2 regions of the Paenibacillus sp. FSL R7-0333 genome follow, and region 2 is predicted to be linked to the other one. Evidence: riboswitches for the same ligand, from Rfam matches in the RefSeq annotation. Region 2 holds a riboswitch; the other holds the start of a gene.

Region 1 (11,453 bases), 3.0 Mb from region 2:
GATCGTCATCCCGCCGGATAGCGGACAATTATCCGCTGGTGACAAAGTAACTGTGCTGAAGCTGCCGGGTGAGATTCGAGGGGAGCAGCACGGCAAGGCTTAGTATTTCTAGTATTGACCGGTCAGCAAAATGACAAGTCAAATGACAAACCAACTAAATCTTTATTATCAAATTTCATCATATGAAAAATTCATAATATAATCGCAAAACCCGGTCATTTATCTGGATAACGGTAGCTGATTGTATTTCCTGCAATAGAAAACGCATACTTGACCGTGAAATGAGATTCGATTGTATTTCATACAGTGGAATGTTGTGTTTTGGATGAAAAAGGGCCTTGGTACAACATTCAATTGTACCGAATACAATAGATTCTTTTTCGAAGCCGTTTTTACCGCGTTCTATTGTACAAAATACATTTGCTGTTGTTCCAGCGTCTAAAGCACCTAAATAACTGCTGCTTTGAACTCAAAATTAGTTAAAAATTCAATACATGAAAAATTCACAATAGTAAGTTCAAAACCTAACCCCAAAACACTGACCAGCAGCCAACAAGCAGGACCATCCAATTGCACGGCAGCATCCAACGCCGTAACCGCAAAACCCGGTCATAAAGGTAAAAAACAAAACCCTCCCGTTCTCTAATTGGGGTCAGTTCCTAGACAGAAACGGGAGGGTTTGTAGGGTTCGTAAGTGGTCAACTTGATCTAGCCTATATGTGTTAACGTTCAACTTCAATGATTACTGGGCCGTTAAAATCAGCGGTCCATCTGCGGTGATGGCAATGGTGTGCTCATACTGCGCGGACAGCTTGCCGTCAGCCGTTCTCGCTGTCCATTCATCATCGTCAATGGTGATGTGGTACGTGCCTTCGTTGATCATGGGCTCAATCGTAAATACCATGCCTTCTTTGAGGCGGATGCCTTTGCCTGCGGTGCCGATGTGCACGTAGCTCGGCTCCTCATGCAGGCTTCGTCCGATGCCATGCGCCAGCAGATCGCGCACGACCGAATAACCGTGTGCTTCGGCATGCTGTTGTATGGCCGATGTGATGTCGCCCAGCCGTCCTCCCGGAACAGCCCGGGCGATCCCCAGATCCAGGCACTCCTTCGTTACCTGCATTAATCTCTGTGCCTCCGGCCCGATCTCACCGACAGCGTAGCTCACGCACGAATCTCCGAACCAACCCCCGTATTGCGCCACAATGTCCAGCTTCAGCAAGTCGCCTTCCTTCACGACCCGTCTGCTGGATGGAATCCCGTGTGCTACCACATCATTAATGGAGATGCAGGTCTCGGCAGGGAATCCGTTGTAGCCTTTGGTGAACTGCTTGCCGCCGAGCTTGGTGATATGTCTGGCCACAAAATCATTAATTTCAAGCGTGGTGATTCCAGGCACAATGTGTCTGGACACCTCACGATAGCAGTCGGCAACAATTTGGCTGGCCTGCTTCATCTCTTCGATTTCTCTGGGGGATTTAAGAATAATCATCTTGTGTGCATTCGCTCCTTAATCTTTCAATAGTGTCTGTCTTTTATAGTTTAAGAACCCTGACGATCTCCGGTGCCTCTTCATTCAGCTGTCCCCGCCGGAGGGACAAAGCAGCACAGCCAACCAGAGCGGCTAACAGCATCTCTGTATATTGTAATCCAGACGGTGCATCGACTACTGTCCCTCCAGGAGAAAGTGATTCCTCCGTAAGTCCAGTGCCAAGCATCATGGACAGCGGGGTCAGCACCTCCCGCCGGAACTCGGCAGTGAGCGGGGAAGAGCGGGCTTCAGGCAGGGAAGGGAATCCCTCACCAGCCTGCTTACACAGCAGATAGATAGCGTGATCCTCCGCCCATAGCTGCAATAGCCGCACCCCGGCGGCAGAACCCTCCAGCGGGATCTTTAGCGGTAGCCCGGGCTCTGCCATAGGCGGGAACTTCAGCCATTCCCCGGCCCGGTCGAGCGCATCCCATAACAAGTCGTGAAGCAAATCACCCTTATTGCTGTAATAATGATAGACCGTACCATAACCGAGATCGGCCTCCGCAGCCACATCCCGGATTTCTAATAAAGGCCCTTTATTCAAAAATACGTCCGCTGCTGCTTTTCGGATCTGCACCAGCCGCCGCAGCCGGATATCTTCGTTCTGTTCCTTCGTGCGGGGAGTCATCTTATCCGTTCACCTCATTTATTTTAGACCTGCTGTCATGTCAATATAAAACATCGGCAGGCAAATGGCAAGGGAAAATCGTTGAACCAACCCTCTGGACGACACAAAAAAAACCGGATAGAACATCATCCGGTTTCTTCTCCTCAAGCCCAGTGCTCCGGATGCCTTAAGGATTCCGGCAGCTTGGTGGACGGGCTGCCTTGCGCAGCTTGCAGCTGCGCCTGGGTCAGGAAGAGGCTGCCCCGCAGATCGGCTCCGCGCAGATTCGTGTCGCGGAAGTCCGCGCCAATCAGATCGGCGAACCGCAGGTCAGCGCCGCTGAGATCCGCAGCGATCAGATACGCGCCCCGTAAGCTGAGGCAGCGGAGGTCGGCCCCGCGCAGCTTGGCCCCGATCAGATCCGCCCCGCGCCCATAGTTCTTCTGGCGCTTCGGGGCCGGAGAGAGCTGCTTGCGGGCAGCGGTGCGCGCAAGCTCGCTGGCACGCAGCAGCAGCTCGTTGACTTCAACTCGGTGCAGGGACACTTCGAGCTGAAGCAGCTTGTCCGGGCTGAGCAGGGTGAGGGCCTGCGTCTGCTCCAGCAATTTGATAAGCGAATCATGCAGGGTCTCGGCCCCGCGCAGTGTGAGTGCCTCGTGCAGATACCATAGCAGCTCATGCAGTTGGCGCATTACGGGAAGAACCTCGAACATCTGTCCCGCAGTCTCTGGAGCCTGACGCCAGTCGCGTCCGCCATAGGTCAGATTGGAGATTTTCTGCCCGGCCCCGAAGCAGTCGTACACGGTGCAGCCCCGGAAGCCGCGTTCTCGTAGCTCAGTATGAATGCCGCAGAGGAAGTCTTCCCGCAGATTGGGACAGGGCTGTCCGGCAGGCTTGTCTATGGCGAAGTCTGAGGAAGCAGAGAAATGAAGCGCTGCGCAGCATAGCCCGAAGCAGTTCAGGCAATCCGATTGCAGCTCCGGCAGTCCGGGATTCGTAGGGAATTCAGTAGATGAATGATTGTCTAACAAACGTATTCCTCCAAAAATTAATGTCATTAATTTAGAAGTCCATGCGAATTACTGCGGCGGTTCATTGTTCATACGGCGTTCAATCGCCTCGGACATCGTTTTATCTGTGAGATGGGCATAGATCTCGGTAGTCTCCGTAGAAGCATGGCCCAATTGTTCCTTCGTCCGGTAGATGTCATTCTGCAGGTAATAATCGGTGGCAAAAGAGTGCCGCAGCTTATGCACCGTCAGATAAGGCTTGCCGAAACGTTTGGCGTATTTGATGATCATCTCCTGGATGGCCCGTTTGGTCATCCGTTTGCCTTCTTTGCTGCCGTTGGGCAGGGCAATGAAGAGCGCTTTTTCCCGTTTCGGCGTCTTGTACCTGCTCTGGCGGAGGCTTAGATACAAGCTGAGATCATCCTTCGACTGTTCCCGGAAATAGACCGGGGTCTTGAAGGTCTCGTCGTTATGACCCTTGCGGAAGACATAGAGCAGCTTATTGTTGACATCCAGATCATCCACGTTGAGATTGACCACCTCGGAGACGCGGAGGCCGGAATTGAGGATCAGACTGGCAATACAGGCATCCCGTTCACGGTTAAGCTGCCAAGAATAATAAGCCTGCTTATTGGCTTCCACAGCTGTGCCGTATCCTTCATAGATATAGCCAACGAACTCCAGCAGCTCCGCGTCCTCCAGAATTTTACCTTTGAGCTTAGCGGCGGTATCCTTCGGTTTGTGAATGCGCTTGATCTCAACCTTGGCCATAATGTTACGCTTCAGCAGCGGGTAGAAGTTCTCATCCTCGGCAATCTGGCTCAGATAATGGAATAGCGAGCGCAGCGCAGACAGCTTACGGGATACGGTCACCCGCGAATTGGCATTCTCAGCCCTTGTGGTCAAGTGCAGACGGTAGCCGACAATGCTGTCCATATGCAGGGTCTCCAGCTCAAGCAGTGTGATGTCAGCATTGCTGGCCGCTACAGAGAGACCTTCACCCCGCAGCCAGCCGAAAAAAGATTCATAGTCCCGGATATACTCCAGCAGCGTGGAGGGGGACAAATCCGGCCGTTTATAGTCGATAAACTGCTGGACAAACCAGGGCATCTGCGGCAGCCGCTGATCCAGGTTTGCCCGGTCGGTCGCTTTTTGAATACTGATGAGCTTCACCTTCTTTATAGTTTCCCCAAGAGGGAGGGCTGTCCTTCTATATTACCATGTTTCTGGCAAACCTTGCTCCTGATGAGACAAAGTTATATGATGGGTAGTAAACAAAAACGGTTGAGGTGAACCTGAATGGAACTTGGAATCGAGCTGGTTCCTAAAGAGCAGAAGCAGATTATCAGCAGATTAATGCAGTTCTACTTGTATGACTTTACCCGCTATCTGGAGCTGCAGGTCGACCGTGAAGGGTTGTTCCCGTCCTATCCGGGACTTGAGGCTTACTGGAGCAGCGGTAAAAATAAATTCGCCTACCTGTTCACTGTAGATGGCAATGTCGCAGGCTTTGCCCTGATCGACCGTCTGCTGCGCGACCCGGAGGGCGAGTTCTATATGACGGAGTTTTTTGTAATGCAGCGCTACCGGCGCAGCGGGGTAGGAACCTGGGCCGCACACCGGCTGTTCGATATGTTCCCCGGCAACTGGAAGGTGTCACAGATTCGTGCCAACACTCCAGCACGGGATTTCTGGCACCGGGTCATCGGAGCTTACACCGGCGGTGATTTCCAGGAGCGGTTCAACTCCCGCCAAGGCAATCCCAGCCAATACTTCAGCACATTAAATACGAATAGGGTTAAGAAATAAATTCACCTATTTCTGGCAGGCTTCAGCGCAACTTTGGATCGTATCCAGCGTCTGGTAACTGAGGTGATGATTGTGTACAAGCGTAAGCGCTTATTGGGAGCGGGATGTATCGCACTGGCACTAGTGCTGAGCACAGGCTGCAGCGATGAAGTGAAGCAGGGCTCACCCGGCCCGCCAGAGCAAACGGCGGATCAGCCATTATCCGCGGCTACAGCCGCTGCGGAATCAGCAACGCCCCTTGTGACGGCGGCTCCCCCGCCCACTGCAACAGCAGCCCCTGCACCTAAGTCAGCAACCCTGATTCCCGAGGTTCGGGACTATTCAGAGAGCGGAATCGATTATGTATTGGAAGGAGTCAAAATCCCGACCGCCTTCTCGGCGGATCAGCGCCTGCCGCTCGGTGTGTTCCTGCCGGAATCGATGGTCCGCTTCGAACAGGATGGGAGAACCGCCTGGGGGACAGCGGACAAACGGAACTATATTAAGTTCGTGAAGCTTGGAGACGATAAGGGTGCAGCGCGTAATGAGAAGCTGGAACCTGGTACGGACCCGAAGCTGCTGAAGTACAAGGAATATACCGGAATGAAGCGGGAAGGTGACCAGCGCGTAGAAGCGTTTGTTTTCCAAGCCAAGGGTACCGCTTACCGGGCCGAGATTCATATGCTGGAAGCGGAATCTTATAAGCTGCTGCCTCTTTTCCTGTCTATGCTTAGTAATGTTGAATACCTGGAGAAGCAGCCGCCGATTACACCGGGCGTGTTCCTGAAGGCTCCTGAGGTAGGCAAAAGTCCGGGCAACAAGCAAGCGCTGCGGGAGACAATGGCTTGCATTGAAGCCTGGTCCGCCAGAGATAAAGAAAAGTTTGCAGCCACGATGATTACCCCTCAGCTTGACGAAGCACTGCAATTCCTGTTGGATGAGAAGAACAGCTACCGGTTCAATGAACTGACCGTTGTAGGAATTCCTATTGAGGGAACCAAGCGGGCAGGCTTCTATATCAGTTTTAAGCGTATGACTTCGGAGGGTTATATCCGGGACGAAATCTATGAGATTTCTTTGCTGAAGAACAAGCAGGGAGAATGGAAGATCGCTAATATTGATTAACCCATAAGCTTGGGATTCCCTCGGGGGAGCTCAGGCTTTTTTTAAACCTTGGTGAAGAAAAAGCATTAACAGAAGATTGATCGTTACGCTTACTGGCAGGGTACTTCTCTTTCATACAAGTTCGCGCTCCAGAACTCCTCATCAAATCGGCCCTGCAATACGAATCCTAGACTGACGTAGTATGAATTTAGGCTTGGGTTGTCGGCCATGCAGTCGAGGCGAAGCCAGCTTTTTCCCTTGGCCCGAATATAACTTTCTGCGTAGCGAATGAGCTGCAAGCCAATTCCTTCTCCTTTCCTTTTGCGCGCAACACATAACCTGTGAACATACCCCGCGTCCTCGTGAAATTGCTCTCCCCATATTTCCTCGTATCCCCAGTGGACGGAGCAACACCCGACGAGTTCATTCCTGTGAACCGCAACGAACACTTCATTATCCCGGACAAATGCCTCGACAATCTCGCGTTCGAAGTTTTCGACGCGCCATTGCCAAAAGCCATGGGCCGAATGAATCCATTGTGCTGCGTCAATAAGAAGGGAGCGAATACCGTCCACATCTTCATCCGTTGCCCTGCGGATAGCGAGCGATTCGGAAGGCTCCCGTCTCCAGTCATGCTCAAGCATCGACGCAGTATCAATCGACCGTTCCTCCCCATGAAGTTTTGCGATAAGATGCAGTGCTGCATCAATGCCTGCCGTAACACCCGCCGATGTAATGATTCGGCCATTGTCCACGTATCGGACGTTCTCTATCAGCGTCGTGCTTGCCGGCGCGGCCTCCATTAGCAAATCCATGGCCCGCATATTGGTGGTAGCCCGTAGTCCTTCGAGAAGTCCGGCCTTGGCGAGCAGCAGTGCACCCGTGCAGACGGACAGCGTAAATGCAGCCCGCTGTGAGGTTGCGTTAATCCAGTCGGTTAACTTCTCATTATGCATCTCCTTACGCGCCCCCCAGCCTCCCGGAACGATCAGGATGTCCGGATTCGGACACTCTGAAGAAGCGAATTCCGGATGAATTGTCAAGCCGCTGATTGTCCTGATCGGCATTTTTGATTCCAGAGCGACCGTATAGACCAGAAAGTCCTTCCCCCAATTGCTCGCCACCGCGAATGCGTCGAACGGTCCCGTTACATCTAAAGCATCCACTTGATCATATACCAGCACCGCTACTTTTTTCGCTGTTCCCATTCCAACACTCTCCTTGAAAATAGAAAAGCATTTGGTTAAAAATCAACCAAATGCTTTGCCCAGGCGAACGGCTTATTTGACGGATGCGCTCCCCCGTAGTAATCTACGTTCTCGCCAGTTACGCATCCCATATATTTACTGTTTATTATAATATGTTTGAACGGATGAGATCAACATCATTTTTCCAAATAAATCTCAAAGATTAATCTTAGGGCGATCCGGTTAGTTGAAAAACTCAGATTTCACCGGGAAACCAAATGTGTTAAAGGGGCAATAAATGTATCAATAATCACACTCTTGTGCGCTCCAAATGCTTATAATTGTCATTGAACAGTGTTCAAAAATTAATACAGCGTTCAATGAACGGCCATCACACAAACGGAGGTGTCTGATAGTCATGAGCAAGGAAGAGAGGAAAGCGCAGGAACGCGAAGCGATGCGGAATCTGATTCTGGCCACAGCCGGTGAATTAGTGAAGGAGAAGGGAATTGAACAGCTGTCGATCCGTAAAATTGCACAGCGGATGGATTACTCCGCGGGAAGTATTTATCATTATTTTGAGGGGAAGGAGGATATTGTGGAGCAGCTTCTTCAACAGGGCTACGACGAATTCATGGCCGGGCTGGTCACCGGACCCGCTCCGCTGCCGGACGGAGAATCGGCGGAAGACCACTTAAGGCGCTCACTGGCCCAGTATATACGAATGACCACTGCGGAAGGCTCCTCCTACCGGACGGTTATGCTGAACGACTCACCGGCTGTACTTAGCCACACGGCGGTATTGCACCAAGGCGCGGCACGGGAGCGCAACGCGATCCGTATGCTCTGCAGCAATCTGCGGCGGTTCAGAGGGCTGGCCTCACGGAGTGAACAGGAGATTGAGCTGACGGCCCAAATTATCTGGAGTGCGGCCTTCGGGCTGATTCTGAGACTGACCGTGGAGAAGCAGCTCCCGGAGGAGCAGAGGGAGGCGCTGATCGCCCGGCATATTGAAGCTATGGTGCATATCGCACAGGGTCAGGAGGGGCAGGATGAAGCATAGCAGAGCCATAAGCGTGTTAACCTTGCTTATCCTGGCTCTCAGCATTGTAGCGTCAGGAATCGGGCTGTTCTCAGGCCATGGAGCTGAGAGTGAAGGGGGGCATCCATACTATACTTCCATCCGGGGAGAACAAGTTGAGCTGTACGGAAACGGAATCTACAAGGATGATTCGGTGTCCGCAGCAGCCCAGGCCATCGCCCAGGATGGCGTTACACTGTTCGCCGGCGTTCCATTGCTGCTGATTTCCTTGCTTTTGAGTCTCAGCAGACGAATCAGAGGGCGGCTGCTGCTTGCCGGGACACTCGGATATTTCACATATACGTACGCATCCTACTCTTTCCTGGCGATGTATAATCCTCTGTTTTTGGTCTATGTCATGTTGTTTTCGGCGGGGTTGTATGCGTTTATATTAGTTTTTCGCTCGCTGGAGCGGGACGGGATATCCTTCAACTCGAAGCTTCCGGCCCGAAGCATCGGCTTTATTCTCCTGATGATTGCCTTCCTGATTATCATGTTATGGCTGGGCCGGATTGCCGGCGGCTGGCGGAATGGAACCGCACCTGATCTGCTTGAGCATTACACCACGCTGGTGATTCAGGCACTGGATTTAGCTGTATTGCTTCCGCTCATGGTTCTGACAGGGGCATTGCTCGTCCGCAGGCAGTCTTATGGTTATCTTCTGGCTCCAGTTGTCCTGGTAAAAGCCGCAACCCTGCTGACCTCCATCTCCTCCATGATGATTGGGATGCTGAGGGCAGGAGTTCATGTCTCGATGGTAGAGTTGACCCTGTTCCCAATCTTCAATCTGGCAGTCATCGGGTGTCTCATTCTGGTACTGCGTTATGCGCAGGAACCCGCACCACCTGCAAGCCCATTACCTATAGAATAGAGGCGGACTTAAGTGAGCAATCGGATCTTGATCGTGTATGCAAGCAAATACGGATGTACGGAAAAAGCCGCATTACTGCTGCAAGCCAGGCTGAACGCGGCCGAAGTGGTGAATCTGAGCTCTGGCCAGTTGCCGGATCTAACTGGCTACGGCACAGTAATCCTAGGCGGCTCCATCTACTATGGCAGAATCCGTAAGGAGATGGCTGCATTCACAGCCCAGCATAAGCAGGAGCTTTTAACCAAACGGCTGGGCTTGTTCATCTGTGCAGGAATGACAGGGGAGAAGGGGGAGGAGGAACTGAAGCAGGCTTACCCTGAGATTATCTACAACAAGGCGCTTGCCAGGGAGATCATGGGCGATGAGATCTACCCGGACCGGATATCTGCCTTAGACAAGTGGATTCTGCGTATGGTAAAAGGTAAGGAGCACAAGACAGGAGGCGGGCTATCCATGGATAAGCTGGAGCGCTTCGTGCATACGATGTCGGCGGGCGAGTAGGGAGGAGGGGAATGAAGGTTGGCGGCGATGGAATGAAGTGGAGCAGCGGCATTTTGAAGCGGCAATGCGTTAAATCGAAGGGAGGAAATAGCAGACAAGAGAGATAGCAAGAAATCAAAACGACATAACAAATATTATGTTAACTTATAGTCATTAACGAAATTGTACCAAAACAAAAACACACAAAAGTGAAAAGATACCAATTCCACACTCTCTAATCACCTTATTTCATTATATGAAAAATTCATAATAGAAAAAACAATACCCCAACTCACCCTAATCACTACGCCAAAACCCAAACTTTCAACTAACCTTAGCAACTAACTAACAGAAAAAGAGAGCTGAACGCCTGCCAAATCAGATCATCGCTGTCAACCCCTCCGGGCGGGTTACGCACCTGGACTTGTCGTTGATCAGCCCGTACAGGGCTGCGGAACGGAGCTAGCTAAAGGAAGCAAGTGGAAAAATGTATCTTGTTTCACCTGTATCAAGTTGGATTTCTGTAGCAATTGGAAAAACAGCATCTACTGGAGGCAATGTTGCGGATTTGGCCGGAATTCGCCTGAAGAAGTGCCATTTTTCCAACTGTTAGCCCAACAGGAACGATTCGTTGATCAGCAAATGTAGAAAATCCAACTAGTTCCGTTCTCCAACTTTGCTTTCTACCGGGCCTGATTCGTTAAGCCTGCATTGGACAGTATCTGGCCGGCATAATTACAAAGCTACTGTGTCCGCTGTAAGCTGATCCGTCAGCTTACAGGCCATATCCACGGACTTCAGTGCAGATTGCAATGACAGTTGGGAGATGGTCCCGTTTTGCAAAGAGAGCAGGGCATGGCGCAGGCTTTTCTCATAAGGATTGTTCGGGATTACCGGGATAGCCGTCTTGCCCTCAGAAGTATAGCTGGTTAGGCTGGCTTCAACCTCTCCATTCGCAGCATTGGTCTCGTGGAATACCAGCTTGCCGCGCTCGAAATAAGCTTCGTAACCAACCGTGAACGGGTACACTTCCGGCATCTGTGAAGACACGGTTATGTGCGCGCTAACACCAGTGTTAGTGAAAGAAGCATGAACCAGCGCCTGACCGTCCACACCTCCAGAGGTCCCACAGACGGAAGAGGGTACAGGGGTGTCCAGCAGCCACGCGATAGCATCCAGCTCATGAATCATCAGATTGGCAGCGATCGCGGACAGGCCCAGATCCCCCCACACCGGGGCGGTCTCCCTGCGGAAGCTGACATGCAGCAGTTGGCCGTAGGTGGATTCACGGGCGGACTGTTCCAGGTATTCATAGGCATAATCGAATTTGATGAATTGATTGACGAGGATTCTGCGGCCATACCGCTGTTCGGCGTCCAGCAGCTCCCGCCCTTCTTCCGGCTCCAGAACAACCGGCGTCTCGCAAAAAACATGTTTGCCCCGTCTCATCGCCTCTACCGCATAGGTCTTATGTAGCGCAGACGGCAGGCAGATATCCACTACGTCAATCGAGGGATCAGACAGAATGTCCTCAGCATTCATCGTAATCTCTACCCCCAGCTCTTCCTTCAGCTTCAGCAGCTTGTCCTCATTTCTCCCGAAAACCACAATCCGGTTCACGAACTCCATTTGCTTCAGGAGAGAGGCGTGATACGCCCCGAACCCAGTTCCCAATAGGCCAATATTCATTTGCAGCAGCTCCTTGATTTTGATACATTCATCATAACGCAGTATTGTTGACAACAGAGTGGCAAGAATAGATGACGAATAAGAAGGTTTGGGGGAGAAGCA
Region 2 (11,453 bases):
TTAGTTGCTTCGATAACATGTCCGAAGACTGTAACCGGACCATCGGCCTCTGTAATAACGGAAAACGGCAGACCAAGGAGATTGGAGACGAAGATAAACAGTATCAGCGTCAATCCCAGTGATATGTAAGGCTTTCCCTTCTTCAGATCCATGGCGCTGCTGATCAGTCCCTGTACAAATTCAACCACCCATTCCATGAAATTCTGGAGCTTGGACGGATTCTCAACCGACAGGTTACGGACGGAGAGCATGACCAGTACGAACACTATCACCGAGCTGATTACCAGCATTAGCACAGCAGACAGGTCAATCGGTATTCCGCCAACATAGATTAAAGGCATTTCGTGCATAGTATCATCCCCCTTTCTCTTTAATATGGCTACAGCTTATTCTTGATTCCTAGATATATCCCCACGGGAATAGCCAGAAGCTGGGGGATGAACAGGCCGATAATCGTTGCCTCCAGCGAGAAATGTTCGTATTTGACTGAGAACATGGTCACCAGAATTCCAAAACTGATTCTTGTAGCAAAACCAAGGCTGAAGGAGCTTTTCCCTTGCTTCGCCACCGCTGCTGTCACTCTTCTGACCTTAAGGGCTAGATAACGAAAATTAACCAGTCCTGCCAGCAAGCCGAGTGTCATTCCCAGAGTAACTGCACGGGTCTCATGATGGAGAGCCCACCCCATTACCAATCCTGCCATAATGATTACTGTCACCCTGGTGACGATATTGATTACGGGAGTCATATTATCCATTTTGCTCCCCCAAAAAATTTTTGATTAGCAAAGCAACATTCACAACTCCGAGAATCAACCCGGTAATTGTTCCGATAGCCAGCCAAAAGGCAGGTCCGTCCATCAGATTGCGCAGCCACTTTGCCACAAAAAAGCCTATTACAATGTAAGCGGTGAGCAAGCTGCCCGCACCCCCGAGTACTAGAGCCGTACGCCCCAGTCCAGGCTCATTCTTTGGTTCCTTCATAGGCTACAATCCCAACTAATTTTACTGAATATCCAGACTCTTTGTCAATTCACAGAAAATTGCCCAAAATCGCATGAAAATATGAAAATAATCACAGCAAAATACACCAAAACCATATAAACCGTACAGTTTAACTGTATGCTGCTTTTATTAACCTTAGTATATTAGTTGTCTTGCCCTGTTTTATCATTTGTGAACATTGTGTGAAATTCTTCTGGACGTTCTTCAGCAGCTCCGAAATGGTGCAAAATCGCATTGACAATTCTCTCGGAGGCTTTGCCGTCTCCATACGGGTTGGCGGCCCGGCTCATCGACTGATACAGGTTCTGATCGGTCAAAAGAGCATGTGTCCGTTGATACACCTTCTCCTCGTCCGTTCCCACAAGCTCCAGTGTTCCGGCCTCGATCCCTTCCGGGCGCTCGGTTGTATCACGCAGCACAAGCACAGGAACTCCAAAGGAGGGAGCTTCCTCCTGCAGGCCGCCGGAATCGGTCAATATCAGGTGGGTATGCGGATAAAAGTTATGCAGGTCAACGACATCCAGCGGATCAATCAGCTTGATTCTAGGGTGTCCGCCGAGGATCTCATGCGCCGGTTCCTTGACTGCCGGACTCGGGTGCACGGGATACACAATGGCTACATCTTCAAATTCATCAGCGATTCTTTTGACTGCACGGAAAATATGACGGTGCGGTTCGCCTTGGGATTCTCTGCGGTGCGCCGTCATCAAAATAAGTCTTTTTCCTGAAGCAAAATCAAGGACCGGATGCCGGTAGTCCGGCTGTACGGTATATTGAAACACATCAGTTACGGTATTGCCTGTGATATAAATACTTGATTCTTTTTTGTTCTCGTGTCTCAGGTTGCCCGCTGACCAATGGGTCGGAGCAAAATGCAGATCAGCAAGCACGCCTGTCAGCTGACGGTTCATTTCTTCCGGATAAGGCGAAAGCTTGTTCCATGTCCGAAGACCTGCTTCCACATGCCCAACCTGAATCTGCTGCAGGAAAGACGCATAGCTGGCCAGGAAGGTGGTCAGGGTATCGCCATGTACAAGCACGAGGTCCGGCTTCACTTCGCGGAGCACCGGCTCCAGGCCTTCGAGCACCCGGATCGTGATCTCATTGAGCGTCTGGCGGTCCTTCATTACGTCCAGATCATAATCCGGGGTAATCTTGAACACCTCAAGCACCTGATCCAGCAGCTCCCGGTGCTGCGCAGTTACACAAACAATCGATTCAATCTGCTCAGGATGTCTGTTCAGCTCCAGAACCAGAGGCGCCATCTTGATTGCCTCGGGGCGCACTCCGAAAATCGTCATTACTTTAATTTTGGACATAAGCCCTTCCCTCTCTTCTGAAAACCGCGGTATATTGGGTTCGTACTATTATTATCTGTGCTTCTTACTTGGTTCCGTACAGTCTGTCCCCGGCATCTCCGAGGCCCGGAACGATATATCCGTGATCATTCAAATGATCGTCAAGCGCTGCAACATAGATATCCACATCCGGATGAGCAGCTTGTACAGCAGCAACACCTTCCGGGGCAGCAATCAGGTTCATCATCTTGATCTGAGTGCAGCCGCGGTTCTTAAGCGAGGTAATCGCCGCAATGGCAGAGCCGCCTGTAGCCAGCATAGGATCGATTACGATCAGCTCACGTTCCTGGACATCCGTAGGAAGCTTAATGTAGTACTCCACCGGCTGCAGGGTGTCCGGATCACGGAACAGGCCTACATGACCTACCTTCGCCGCAGGAAGCAGCTTAAGAACACCTTCCAGCATACCAAGACCGGCGCGCAGAATCGGAATCAGCCCGAGCATTCTTCCCGAAATCACCTTGCTCTGCGTTTCCTGCACTGGCGTCTGCACCGTAATGGTCTCCAGCGGGATATCACGTGTAATCTCATAAGCCATAAGTGTTGCTACTTCATCGACATGCTCCCTGAAGTCTTTTGTGTTGGTCCGCACATCGCGAATGAATGTCAATTTGTGCTGAATCAATGGATGATCGCAAATCACCAATTTTCCCATGTTGTCCCTCCGGTAATTGTAAGTCTTATTTATAGCCAAAGTAAGCACTTGGCTTCTCAGGTGGCTAAATCCTATCTATTATATCATCACCAAGACTGCTTTTCACCTACAGATAGACAGATCCGCGAGTCGTCCTGCTTCCTGCAGATTCCCAGCCCATGGAAGCTTAAGGCAATATAGCCACCTCTCTGGATATAAAACAAAGCTTAGTTTGTACGATTAAGCGCTTTTAATACTATTCACAGTTCTTTCACTACTTTTAATGAAAGTTCCATGAACTTTCATGTAATTTTCAACATAATTCATTCGTTTTCTCAGCAGCTATTTGTGAACATTATGTAACAGCAACGCAGCAAATAAAAAGCCTTTGCGTACTTCCGGCGGAACCGGGTACGCAAAGGCGATTATTAGAGGACTCTGATTAGTATTGCAATCCAGGGTAAATCGGATATTGTTCAGTCAGCTTGGCTACCTCACGCGCCGCCTGAGTCAAGTTAGCTTCATCCTGCGGGTTCTTCAGGACAGTAGCAATAATCCGGCCGATTGTAACCATAGCCTGCTCATCCATACCGCGTGAAGTAACAGCCGGTGTGCCGATGCGGATACCGCTGGTTACGAATGGGCTAGTCGGGTCAAACGGAATCGCGTTCTTGTTGACTGTAATTCCGATGGAATCCAGCACCTTCTCAGCAACCTTGCCGGTAATGTTCAGGTTGCGGGTATCAAGCAGGATCAGATGGTTATCGGTTCCACCGGATACAATATTAATACCTTCACCAACAAGGGTCTCTGCCAGTACCTTGGCATTCTTAACTACGTTCTCGGCATAAGTCTTGAATGAAGGCTGCAGCGCCTCACCGAACGATACGGCTTTGGACGCAATCACATGCATCAAAGGTCCGCCCTGGGAACCAGGGAAGACTGCTTTATCAATCGCGGCAGCCCATGGCTGTCTGCACAGAATCATCCCGCCGCGCGGACCGCGCAGGGTTTTGTGCGTAGTTGTAGTGACGAAGTGGGCATGAGGAACCGGATTCGGGTGAAGACCGGCAGCCACCAGACCGGCAATATGGGCCATATCGACCATGAACAGAGCGCCCACATCATTTGCAATCGAACCGAGTGCGGCAAAATCAATCGTACGCGGATACGCGCTCGCACCGGCAACGATCATTTTGGGACGGTGCTTGAAGGCGGCTTTGCGCACTTCATCATAATCGATCAGGAAGGAATCCTCCTGTACACCATAAGCCACGAAGTTATACAGAATTCCGGAGGCATTCACCGGGCTGCCGTGGGTCAAATGGCCGCCATGCGCCAGATTCATACCCAGTACTGTATCGCCAGGGCTAAGGGCAGCAAGATATACAGCCATGTTAGCCTGTGCGCCGGAATGCGGCTGCACGTTGGCATGCTCTGCACCGAACAGCTCCTTGGCACGGTCACGGGCCAGGTTCTCTACGATATCCACATCTTCACAGCCGCCGTAGTAACGCTTGCCGGGATAACCTTCGGCGTATTTGTTCGTAAGCACGGAGCCCATGGCCTCCATGACGGCTTCACTTACAATATTCTCTGAGGCAATAAGTTCAATGTTCGCACGCTGGCGGCTCAGTTCGAGGCCCATCGCTTCCAATACTGCCGGGTCACTTTTACGCAATTGTTCCATGTTTCTAATTTCCTCCCTGTAACTCTGATTTATGTGGTGTTAGTTAAAACCTCTCACTTCAGTCACAATTCACGGAACCGCTAGTCTCAGGCGTGCGGTACACGGCCCGTTCCCCGCCGATCAGCGGCGGTCTGCTCCATGCGGCATTTACCCGGGCAGCCCCGATATACCGCAGGCTAGGCCGGTAAGGTACGGCAATCCGGCGCAGATGCATGCCAATCAGGGTCTCCCCGATATCTATACCGGCATGAGCTTCAATCGTCTCTGCCAGTACCGGATCTGTCATGGACTGGTAGGCCGCTGCAGCCATAGAGCCTCCGGCCCCCGGAATGGGTACAGCCGACACCTCTCTGAGACCAAGGGCTTCCAGCAGAGCGCGTTCCATCACCAGCGAACGGTTCAAATGCTCGCAGCATTGATAGACCGGGTGAAAACCAAATTCATCCGCAATCTGCGTAATCCCCTCCAGCAGCTGCCGCGCAACCTCCAGCGCACCGCCTGTCCCAATCCGCTTCCCTGCCACTTCGCTTGTGCTGGCTCCGACGACCATGATCTTCCCCGGACCGAGCTGGCCCGCTACTGCAAGTTCACGCGTTACCGCAGCAGTGGCTGCGGCCAAAGAAAGCTCCCCGCCGCCCGTTAGCTGCTGCTCTGCAGCCGCCATACCGGATAAGCGGTCATCCCCTGACTTCTGCTTCAGGACTTCCTCCATCTTACCGCCCCCTTCAACCGTTTCTGATTTCCATGGAGATGCAACTTTTAAACAAAAAAGAGCAGTCCGCAGGTTGAACTGCGGATGTGCTCTTTTGCCCAGGCGACCGGCCGTTTATTCCAGGTGCTCCATCGTGGTTTCATCCACACTTGTCGCCAGTTACACCGGAACCGGATCATATTTATTACATCTTAAGGGATAGTCAGCAAAAAATCAACCACTTCAAAGCCGTCTCAGCGATTCAAGCTTATCGAGTAGACTGTACAGCGCCGTACGGATCTCGGCAGCCGCCAGCTCGTAATCTTCACGCGAGCCGCCGAACGGATCACTGATATCGAAGCTGGGGATACGCTGGCGGATCTCAATCATCCGCTGCATAGCCGCAGCATCCGGCTCGGTGCCCAGGGCCAGATTCAGCTCCGCATCTGCATACAAGCTGTCCAGCTCCCGGATATCGGCGTTCACGGATTCCTGCGTCTGGACATACTCCTTAAGGGTATGGGTCTTGGTAACGGCGTCAGGAAAATATTGCAGCAAATGCCGCTTATGCGCTCCTGTCAGGGTGAGGATCAGATCGGCCCAAGCCACTGCCTCCCCGTTCAGCTGTGAGGATACGATGCGGTCCTGAATCCCTTCATCCTGCAGAATGCCCGCAGCATGTCTGGATATGGAAGTACCCGGGACAGCAGAAACTCCGGCAGACCGCACCTCCACATGAATGCCCCGCTCCTTCGCAAGCTTCCGCAGAAGCCCTTCGGCCATGGGACTACGGCAGGTATTACCTGTGCAGACAAATAAAATATGCAGCAACCTTTCCACCTCCGGTAAACATTATAATTTCGGTATGAAGCAAGCTTAAAAATTATGGGTATTGCCGTTATTGTATCAAAAGATGAACATCAAGCCAAACGCCAGGAGAATGGCTCCGCCCAGCGCTTCCCCGTACTCTCCAAGGCCCCGGCTCACCCGCCTGCCCAGCAGCAGCCCTGTAATGGACATAACACCGCCACAGGCACCGAAGGCCAGCACGGTTAGAATAATACTATTCACAAACATCCCAAGCGAAACCCCGACCGAGAAAGAATCCACACTTACACTGAGCGAGATCAGCAGCATGCCCCACACTGTCCGGTGATCCATCTGCCGACTGCTGCCGCCGTCGTCCTGACGGAAGGAGTTGAACACCATATGTCCGCCCAGCAAAACAAGCAGGCCTCCGGCAGCATAGGTGGTAACCTGTCCCAGTAAATGCCCGACATAGCTGCCCGTGAACAAGCCCAGCAGCGGCATCAGCACATGAAAAAAAGCAATCAGCAGGCTAAGCTGCAGCACATGCAGCAGACGGATGCCCCTCATCCCGATGCCCACGCCAAGCGAGAACGCATCCATCCCCAGCGCAACTGCCATAATGGCCACTGTTACTATCTGGCCCCAGCCCCCATGTATTCCGCCCCAGCCCCCAACCATTCCGTCCCAGCCCATGAATAACCCTCCACCCTGAGTCCGTAAGTTCTTGTACAACAACGATATGCGGACAAGATGGTATTCATGACTGTGGGGTGGATGGCAGGGCGGGGGCGAAGGGCCATGGCCTGCGTAAAATCAGGTGTATCCGAACATTCATTTTCCAAATTTATCGAAGTATTCCTTTGCCTTTTTGAGGATGGCTAACTCTTCCTCCATCTCGGCCAGCTGCCGATCGCGTTCCTTCAGTTGCCGTTCAAGCTCTCTGAGTTTGTTCTGATCGGCTTCCTGATCCTTTCCACTCATAGCAGCACCTCCACGTTAATCTTATGAGTTCCAGTCTTAGAAGGAGGACATGGTCCATACCATCCTAACAGCAACTGACTACCCGGCGTCGATCACTGATTCTCCAGCGGCTTTCATCAGCCGGTTCATGATGGCTGCGCCTAGGCCCGTGACCGGGCAGGCCTCGGCCAGAATGTACGTGGCCCCCGCTTCATCGAAGCGCCGCAAGGCGGCATACAGGAAGCGGGCGGTCTCCTCCGGCGAGGACAGCGAGCCGAGAGACACCGTGCAGGCGGCCGGGTCGGCGGGATACAGGGACCTATGCTCCTCGAAGAGGAGCAGGCCCGTGATCTCGCCCGCCCGCTGCGCCGCCTGCAGCAGCCCAGCGGCGGTCTCCGCCACGCGCTGCGCGGAGGAGCCGCGTACGATGCCAAGCGCGCCGCGCGGGGCATAGTGCGTGTACTTCATGCCCGGCGCGCGCGGCGCCGGGCCGCTGCCTGCGGCCGCCTGCGCAGCAGCGCCGGCTTCGCCGCCGCCGGGCACGGCTGCCGGCGGCACAGGCACGGACCCGCCGCCGGATGCACCGGCAGGCATGTCCGCCCCGGCGGCCGGCTCCGCTGCGGCCGCTTCAGTGCCGGTCACCGCCGCGAGCTGCTCGGCGGTGATGCCCCCGGGACGGAGCACGGCTACCGTCCCGTCCGGCTGCACCTGCACCACGGTCGACTCCAGGCCGACCCCGGCCGCGCCGCCGTCCAGAACCCCGCCGATATATCCGGCGAGGTCTTCCAGCACATGGGCGGCCAGCGTCGGACTCGGCCGCCCGGAGCGGTTGGCGCTAGGCGCAGCCACCGGACAATCCGCCGCGCGCAGCAGCGCAAGCGCCACCGGATGATCCGGCATGCGCACGCCAACCGTATCCAGACCCGCCGTCACCAGCGGCGAGAGGACGCCGGGACGCACCGGCAGCACCAGCGTCAGCGGGCCGGGCCAGAACGCATCGATCAGCGCCTCGGCCACCGGATGCACCTCCGTCACCAGGCGACCGAGATCCTCCCGCCGGGCAATATGAACGATCAGCGGGTTATCGGAGGGACGGCCTTTGGCTGCGAATACCGCTTCTACCGCTGCGGTGTTCCGCGCATCTGCGCCCAGCCCGTACACCGTCTCCGTCGGAAAGGCCACTGTCTCCCCGCTCCGCAGCAGCGTTGCCGCTTCCGAGATCATGCCCAGGTCACTCGTGCTCACCGGCAAACCGTCAGAACTCTCCGTTCCGCCATCCGTTCCCTCCTTGCCGGAAGCAAGGCTCCAGTACAGGGTGGATTCTATATGACCGCTGCGGCGCTGGGCCGCGAATGGTAAATGCTTATCTTCTGTCATCTATCATCACTAGCTTTCTAAATTGAATTATTACGGAACAAAATCATCCGACCGGATGAATGGGATTACCTGCGCGTCAGCACAATGTATGCTGTTTTCCACATACAATTGGTCCATATGCCTGCATGGTAGCCAATGTATGCTGTTTTTGGCATACATTTGGGCCATACTCCTTCACGCCAGCATAATGTATGCTGTTTTTCACATACATTCGGGCATTCGCCTCCTGTGCCAGCACAATGTATGCTGTTTTTCACATACATTTGGTCCATAAGGCCCTGTGCCAGCTTATGGCATTCGGTTTTAGGCACCTTGTCCACAACAGGAGGAAACAATAGTTTCCTCTACACTCAAAAACGGCCCCCTCAGGTGGAGCCGCCTCTGCTCAAGTTCTGCAATCATCGTACCATATCCGGCGCAAAAACTGTAGAATCCAATATACGTTTACGCCATGCTTTTCAAGACATTCAGGCAAACAGCCCGCAGATCCAGCTCCAGATATTCTTCAGCAGCTCCCACACGAAGAACTTCACCTTCGGTGCCTCAGCAGTATCACCCGAACTTCCTTCCTTGTTAGCAGAATCCGAGAGACTGGATACTGCCCCTTGCGCTGTTCCATCCGCCGCCTTCACCTTCGCACCGTCTCCCGAAGCCTTGGCTGAAACCTTAGCCGCACCCTTGGCCTCCGCCTTCGCAGCAGCCGGTTCCGCAGCCGCAGCATCCCGGTTCCTGCATCGATGAAGCAGAGCGGCGGAAACAGCACACACCACCAATTCTGCCCTTTGCCTGATCCAAGCGTGACCCGGACGGCCTCGTATTCTCCGGCTGGGTAGACCCGTCCGCCATACATTTTGGTCGGAAAAGGAACCGTGCCCAGCTCCACCTGATAGCCGTATTCAATCCCGCGCTGCGCCAGCTCTCTGCCCACCAGCTCATTCAGCTCCGGCAGATGATTACGGATCAGGGCACGGGCCTGCTCCAGACTCTGCGGATCTTCCAGCCCGGCCACCCACTGATTAATCTGCTCCACGATCCGGTCACGAATCTGGCGCTTGACCAGCTGATCCCCGGTGCCGTCCGAATTCGCCAGAATACGCAGGCGGATTGACTCCTGCGGGATCGATACCTCCGCTACGGCAGCATCGCTTTTTTGCCCTTCCCAGGCCATCATCAGAATCATAAAAAAACAAATTAAAATGGCAGTATACTTAAAGGTAATTCGCAGGGAATCCCCTCGTTCCAGCTTATAATCCTCCATCTTCCGCAGCCCCTCTCCCTTTGAACCTCTTATGTTCCCAGTATGTCCAGGAATGAGAGACTGCAAACCTATTAATCTATGATTTATGAAGTAGAGACGGAAGCACCTAGTTTTTGGACAAAAGGGATTTGCCCTTCGTGTCCGGTTGCGGCAGAGGGAGATCATCCTCCACATCCTGCCCGTAGAGCCTTACGCTCATCGCAATTCCCATACAGGCCATATTAATCAGCAGCGAGGTTCCGCCGTAGCTGATGAACGGCAGGGTAATGCCGGTCAGCGGCATCAGTCCGGTCATCGCACCGATATTCTCCAGAATCTGATACAGCAGCATCGCCACAATCCCGACAATCAGGAGCGGCCCGCCACGGTCCCTGCATTCTAGGGCAATCAGGATTAATCTGTGGATCAGGATAAAAAAGAGCATCAGCAGCGCCGCTGCGCCCAGGAAGCCGAATTCTTCCCCAATCTGCACAAAAATCGATTCCGAATACAGATACGGCACACGGTTGCTCTGTACGGAGCTGCCCTCCAAATAGCCTTCTCCCTTCAGGCCCCCGGAGCCAATCGCCGTCTGAGCATTTTTCGTCTGATAGCTCGCCGTGCTGCTGGCCAGCTCAGGCACGAGCCAAGGATCAAACCGGCTGACGAAGTGATCCCGGCCCAGCGTTTTCTCAATGAAATCCACCGTCTGCTCGTGATAGTTGATATAGCACAGGATGAAGCCCAGAATTGCTCCGCCCGCGACAACTAGACCGATCAGCGCATGCGAGAATTTGATACGCCCGATCCATAGCAAGCCAAGCAGGATTACGATATAGCTGAGCGCATTGCCCAGGTCATTCTGGACGATAACCAGCGCGCACGGCATGAATGCAATCAGACCCAGCGGCACGACATCGCGCCAGAACTGGAGCCGGGTTTTATTTTTACGGACAAGCATGGTGGTCAGAAAAATAATCAGAATCAGCTTGAACAGCTCCGCCGGCTGAATACTTAAATCGCCAATACCGATCCAGCCCTGGGCACCATTCTTAACCTTGCCGAAAAAGCTGACCGAAAGCAGAATTCCGATTCCGGCGATGTAAATATAGAGTCCATACCGCACCAGCAGGCGGTAATCGAACAGGGTGATCAGGATAAACGCGATAAATCCCAGCGCATAATACTTCAGCATGGTGATATGCATACCATCCAGGCCGTCTCTTCCGTGAGTCACGCTGTAAATGGAGAAGATACAGACCCCCATCAGCACAATCAAAATAAGCACAATGCTGCCGTCTATTCTTTTGATTCTCTGCAACATAAGGATATACCCCTCAAACTCTACGGATTAGGAATCCGCCCGCTGCACCCAGCCCAGGCTTCAACCCACTAATTTCCATTGTAATGCAATTGGGAGCATTTATTCAATTTTTCTATTTCTGCATAGCTGACCCACTAAGCCCTCCTTCTAAGTATGTCAGCCCAGGTGGAAACGGATTTGCCGTCCATTTGCAAAAAAATACCGGAACCCTTCGTAAACGAAGAATTCCGGTATGGATGAAGCATTCAGCTTCCCTAAATGCGCGGGCTTTATTATTCTTAATAAGTTAACTTCTCTTGGCGGAAGCTGGGGAAGAATACAGTGCAGGACTCGGCAGATCCTCCTCCACCTCTTGCCCATGCAGACGC

The links. A riboswitch is a leader RNA that binds a small molecule or an ion and turns the genes downstream of it on or off. The one in region 2 is predicted to bind ZMP and ZTP.
Region 1: linked by a shared signal. The riboswitch ahead of MKY86_RS16065 (GNAT family N-acetyltransferase) and the one ahead of MKY86_RS29210 (TIGR01440 family protein) in region 2 are both predicted to bind ZMP and ZTP.

Annotation. Positions count from the first base shown of each region.
Region 1 is NZ_JBBOBZ010000001.1:3,849,939-3,861,391, reverse strand. It holds gene MKY86_RS16100 (molybdopterin molybdotransferase MoeA) at 1-103, shown strand, start outside; gene map (type I methionyl aminopeptidase) at 743-1,492, opposite strand; gene MKY86_RS16090 (TetR/AcrR family transcriptional regulator) at 1,536-2,162, opposite strand; gene MKY86_RS16085 (pentapeptide repeat-containing protein) at 2,306-3,172, opposite strand; gene xerS (tyrosine recombinase XerS) at 3,221-4,315, opposite strand; gene MKY86_RS16075 (GNAT family N-acetyltransferase) at 4,451-4,960, shown strand; gene MKY86_RS16070 (hypothetical protein) at 4,994-6,064, shown strand; gene MKY86_RS16065 (GNAT family N-acetyltransferase) at 6,154-7,251, opposite strand; ZMP/ZTP riboswitch at 7,302-7,383, opposite strand; gene MKY86_RS16060 (TetR/AcrR family transcriptional regulator) at 7,649-8,293, shown strand; gene MKY86_RS16055 (hypothetical protein) at 8,283-9,182, shown strand; gene MKY86_RS16050 (flavodoxin domain-containing protein) at 9,195-9,683, shown strand; gene MKY86_RS16045 (Gfo/Idh/MocA family protein) at 10,398-11,351, opposite strand; gene MKY86_RS16040 (helix-turn-helix transcriptional regulator) at 11,453-11,453, shown strand, end outside.
Region 2 is NZ_JBBOBZ010000001.1:6,800,822-6,812,274, forward strand. It holds gene atpB (F0F1 ATP synthase subunit A) at 1-350, opposite strand, end outside; gene MKY86_RS29185 (ATP synthase subunit I) at 380-757, opposite strand; gene MKY86_RS29190 (ATPase F0F1) at 750-983, opposite strand; gene wecB (non-hydrolyzing UDP-N-acetylglucosamine 2-epimerase) at 1,148-2,323, opposite strand; gene upp (uracil phosphoribosyltransferase) at 2,388-3,017, opposite strand; gene glyA (serine hydroxymethyltransferase) at 3,439-4,686, opposite strand; gene MKY86_RS29210 (TIGR01440 family protein) at 4,745-5,350, opposite strand; ZMP/ZTP riboswitch at 5,488-5,571, opposite strand; gene MKY86_RS29215 (low molecular weight protein arginine phosphatase) at 5,621-6,208, opposite strand; gene MKY86_RS29220 (manganese efflux pump MntP) at 6,284-6,880, opposite strand; gene MKY86_RS29225 (V-type ATPase 116kDa subunit family protein) at 7,019-7,168, opposite strand; gene MKY86_RS29230 (L-threonylcarbamoyladenylate synthase) at 7,247-8,371, opposite strand; partial or broken gene spoIIR (stage II sporulation protein R) at 8,992-9,749, opposite strand; gene MKY86_RS29245 (FtsW/RodA/SpoVE family cell cycle protein) at 9,889-11,085, opposite strand; gene MKY86_RS29250 (FtsW/RodA/SpoVE family cell cycle protein) at 11,372-11,453, opposite strand, start outside.